Regions from separate parts of the Exiguobacterium alkaliphilum genome, predicted to be linked through region 2. Evidence: predicted binding sites of a transcription regulator. Region 2 holds the regulator's gene; the other holds the start of a gene.
What was found. The regulator CtsR, encoded in region 2, represses protease genes until heat stress. The targets are predictions, from matches to a motif close to ATGGTCAATAAAGGTCAAACA.
Positions count from the first base shown of each region.

Region 1: a site for CtsR is predicted at 900-920, ahead of clpP (ATP-dependent Clp endopeptidase proteolytic subunit ClpP). Genes of this name have one in related genera too.

Region 1 is NZ_CP073101.1:1,185,354-1,187,752, reverse strand. It holds gene KB235_RS06210 (RNA polymerase factor sigma-54) at 1-616, opposite strand, end outside; tRNA gene KB235_RS06205 (tRNA-Arg) at 740-812, shown strand; gene clpP (ATP-dependent Clp endopeptidase proteolytic subunit ClpP) at 965-1,540, shown strand; gene KB235_RS06195 (hypothetical protein) at 1,577-2,008, opposite strand; gene KB235_RS06190 (DUF2179 domain-containing protein) at 2,079-2,399, opposite strand, start outside.
Region 2 is NZ_CP073101.1:416,821-419,219, reverse strand. It holds gene KB235_RS02180 (protein arginine kinase) at 1-418, opposite strand, end outside; gene KB235_RS02175 (UvrB/UvrC motif-containing protein) at 418-852, opposite strand; gene KB235_RS02170 (CtsR family transcriptional regulator) at 868-1,335, opposite strand; rRNA gene rrf (5S ribosomal RNA) at 1,472-1,587, opposite strand; rRNA gene KB235_RS02160 (23S ribosomal RNA) at 1,642-2,399, opposite strand, start outside.

The sequences.
Region 1 (2,399 bases), 770 kb from region 2:
TCACTTCGAGCTCTGGGAAAATTTGTTCGGTTTCTTCATATAATAGTGGCACTTTCGGCAACGTCGCGATGAGGCGCGTGACGCGATCGAATTCGGACGCACTCAACCCGAGGCGGCCCGGGACATCGTCGACGCCCGCCTCCATCGCCTCGAACACGTCCAAGACGAGCGGGTCGTCGTGTTCGATGGCGTGTCGATATTGGCATTCGTGTTCGTTTTTCGCTCCGACGCCCGTCGGTTCTAGAAACAAGAGCGCCCGGCGCGCTGACTCGATGGCGCTCGCCTCGACACCGAATTGGTCCGCGAGCATCGCATCCGTCTCGGGCAACAGCCCCCGATGGTCGAGCGCGAGGACGAGCTGTCGTTGGAGCGCCTTCTCCGCTTCCGTCCCGCTCCCTTCCTCGATCTGCTCGAACAGACGCGCCTCGAAACCGGCCCCCGCGTCGGCAATCCACTCGACCATGCCGTTCCCTTTGGCGACCTGTCCGCTACGAGCCGCGAGCCGTCCGAGTTGGAACACGATGGCGGCCCGGTCCGCCTCTAGGACGGGCAGGCGCCGTAGCATGTCTTGCGTCAATTGTTGTCGTTGTACTTGATGCTGCTCTTGCCGTTGCATCTCGGTCACTCCCCTCGCCTCCTATTGTAGCGGAAGCGACTCCACGCCGCTTCAAAAAAAGGTCATGAAACAGGATTGCTTTTTTAAAAAAACAAATGTATAATAAATCGTGTCAGAGAACATGCACCCGTAGCTCAGGGGATAGAGCACTGGTTTCCGGTGCCAGGTGTCGGGAGTTCGAATCTCTCCGGGTGTATCACATGTAAGAGGTCAGGCACACGCCTGGCCTCTTTTTTCGTTTCAGCACATTCGAATCGTGGAATAGGTGAAAAACGATGACTATCGTTTGACCAACATTGACTATAACGGTATGATATGTTTACAACCTACATAAAGGAGGCAGATTCAATGTTAATTCCAACAGTTATCGAACAAACAGGTCGTGGGGAACGCGCATATGACATTTACTCACGCTTGCTCAAAGACCGGATCATCTTGCTCGGAAGTGCGATTGACGACAACGTCGCCAACTCGATCGTCGCGCAGCTCCTCTTCCTTGCAGCCGAGGACCCAGATAAGGACATCTCGCTTTACATCAACAGCCCGGGTGGTTCGATCACTTCCGGAATGGCGATTTATGACACGATGAACTTCATCAAGCCGAACGTGTCGACGATTTGTATCGGAATGGCCGCATCGATGGGTGCCTTCTTGCTCCAAGCCGGTGAAAAAGGGAAACGCTTCGCATTGCCGAACGCGGAGATCATGATTCACCAACCACTCGGCGGCACGCAAGGTCAAGCGTCGGACATAAAAATCCACGCCGAGCGGATCATCAAGATGCGTGAGAAGTTGAACCAAATCATGGCCGACAACACAGGCCAGCCGCTTGAAGTCATCGAGCGCGACACAGAGCGCGACTACTTCATGTCTGCTGACCAAGCGAAAGACTACGGTCTCATCGACAAGGTCATGACGCGTTAACACATCAATCCCTTCTCGTCTGAGAAGGGATTTTCTTTATTCCGTCACCTCGACCCCGAACACGTAGCGACTATCCCCATTCGCCCAGTCCCCGCCGGTCTCGAACAGATACACGCCTGGCTCCGATGGGACGATTCGCTCGGCCGGGATGAGTTCCCCGTCCACGATTTGATGGAACGTCTCATTGTCCGGCGCTTCATGGAACGAGACGTCAATCGTTGCACCGGGTTCGACCGTCACAATTTGCAAGTCGTCCGGCTCAGGCAAGGCGTGATCTTCACAGACGGCCTCGTCCCCATTCGCCCAACAATACGTCGACTGCTTCACTTCGGCCGTCACCGATCCGACCTTCACGGTTGGAAGCGGCGGTTTGACGCCGGAAGACGTCTGCCAAAACGACAGCCCGTACACAATCCCTCCGACAAGGATCAACACGATCACCCAAAACCACATCGTTTTTCGTCTCATTCGTCCCACTCCTTTGACCCCCTATTCCCGTTCCCACAAAAAAAGACCCACTTTCCGTGAGTCTCGTCCGTCATTTCGGGCGACGGAGCCCTTTCATCATATAGCCGCCTTTGAAGTCAATCGGGTCGAACGCGACGAGGAACGCTTTCGGCTCGTAATGCTCGACGAGCTGACGCAACTCTTTCATGCGCGTCCGGGCCGCCAAGACGTCGAGGCGATAGCGGACGCCGTCACGGCCTTGCCCTTGATAATGGGTCACCCCGTAGCCGCTGTCGCGCATCTTTTGGATGAGCTCGGCCGGGAACTCTTGCGTGTGCACTTGAATCATGTTGTAGCCAATCGCAAGCTTCCGCTCGACGAATCCGCCGACGAGGATCCCGAGTCCGAATCC
Region 2 (2,399 bases):
CATCGACGCGTTTAGCGAGTTCGAACGCCTCTGCCACCTGAAACCCTGGAAGTAACGTTTGAATTCGTAAATGATCTTCCTCGTTGATTAACACACTAATCGTCTCATCTTCACTTAAAAAGACGGCACTTTCATCTTTTGTAGCAATGGTTGGACTGATTAGATGCTTCTCGACAAGCGCTTGGCGGGTCACGTAATCATAGGAACCCATATGAATATACTTAAATCCTTGCAAACCACCAAGAGAAGATTCGACACGTTCACATAAATATCGTTGTCCTTCTTCTGAAAGTATTGGGGAGAAGACCGTGTCCTTCAAATTGCGAGCCAGTCGGATTCGCGTTGAGATGACAAGGTCGTCAAGTTTCGCTCGTTCACGCATTTTCGGACCGAGCGGTTGTTCGAGGAATGTCTCCATCACGCCTCACCTTGTCCTTTCAATTGAATCATTTCTTTTTTGATACGGGCTGCACGTTCATAATCTTCTTGTTCGACAGCTTGCTCCAACTCCCCTGCCAGCTTGACGAGTCGTTCTTCAATTCGTTCGTCAGGCGTACGTAACAAGTTCGGAATTGAACCGACGTGATGATCATGCCCTTGTTGATATTGACGCGTTATTTTTAATAAATCATCTCGAAACACGGTGTAACACATTGTACAGCCGGCTTTTCTCGTTTGTTGTAACGCATGTTGCGTCATTTGACACGTCGGACACCGCTTCACGACCGGGACGTAACCTGTCATGACTTCAAACGCGCAATTCCGACACAGTTTACGTGTGACAGATACCCCGTTCTCATTAATGACCATTTCATTGACGGCAGGTCGCCGTTTACATCGTTCGCATAGCATGTTATCCCGCCTCCGTCAGCGATAACTTAACAATTTCATAAGCGCTAATAATTGTTGTCGGCGAATCAAGTGACGATCGGTTGCGTGGAGACCGAGTGATTCATCAGACAATACGTGAAAAAGAAGTCGAACTTCCCGTTCACTTAACAATCCTTCTTCAAATAGACGAATTAATATGTTTTCGACGACTTGTTCATTCAAATTAGGTTGATCATGCAAGAAGTCGATGAGACTAGCTAATAAATCTTGCTTCTCATGTAAGATGACGCGGCGAATGCGAATATATCCGCCTCCCCCTCGTTTGCTTTCAACAAGATAGCCTTTTTCGACGGTAAATCGTGTGTTGATGACATAGTTGATTTGAGACGGGACACACTCGAAACGTTTCGCAATATCTTGTCGTTTAATTTCAATTGCATTGGCCTGACTTTCTTTGAGTACTTGCTTCAAATACTGTTCGATTACATCAGATATGTTTCTCATCTCCACCACCCTCTGACCATCTTTGACTTTTGACTATATTTTATCATTGATTCAAAAAAAGGCAAACGAAAAGCGACGATGCAGCGCATCGTCGCACAAAAAAGACGACCAAGCAGATGCTTGATCGTCTCATGTTGCCTGGCAACGTCCTATCCTCACAGGGGGAGACCCCCAACTACTTTCGGCGCTGAAGCGCTTAACTTCCGTGTTCGGCATGGGAACGGGTGTGGCCGCTTCGCTATCGCCACCAGACAATTTCAAGGCTTGTTCCCTGAAAACTGAAGTTCATCAATACAAACCATAGACTAGATCAAAGCCTCGACCGATTAGTATCATTCAGCTCCACGTGTCACCACGCTTCCACCCATGACCTATCTACCTCATCGTCTCTGAGGGGTCTTTCTTGATTGCTCAAAGGGAAATCTCATCTCGGAGGGGGCTTCATGCTTAGATGCTTTCAGCACTTATCCCGTCCGCACGTAGCTACCCAGCGATGCTCCTGGCGGAACAACTGGTACACCAGCGGTGCGTCCATCCCGGTCCTCTCGTACTAAGGACAGCTCTCCTCAAATTTCCTGCGCCCACGACGGATAGGGACCGAACTGTCTCACGACGTTCTGAACCCAGCTCGCGTACCGCTTTAATGGGCGAACAGCCCAACCCTTGGGACCTACTCCAGCCCCAGGATGCGATGAGCCGACATCGAGGTGCCAAACCTCCCCGTCGATGTGGACTCTTGGGGGAGATCAGCCTGTTATCCCCAGGGTAGCTTTTATCCGTTGAGCGATGGCCCTTCCATGCGGAACCACCGGATCACTAAGCCCGACTTTCGTCCCTGCTCGACTTGTAGGTCTCGCAGTCAAGCTCCCTTCTGCCTTTGCACTCTTCGAATGATTTCCAACCATTCTGAGGGAACCTTTGGGCGCCTCCGTTACTGTTTAGGAGGCGACCGCCCCAGTCAAACTACCCACCTGACACGGTCCTCCAGCCGGATCACGGCTGCGAGTTAGAGACTCTATACGCAAAGGGTGGTATCCCAAGGGTGTCTCCACCGAAGCTGGCGC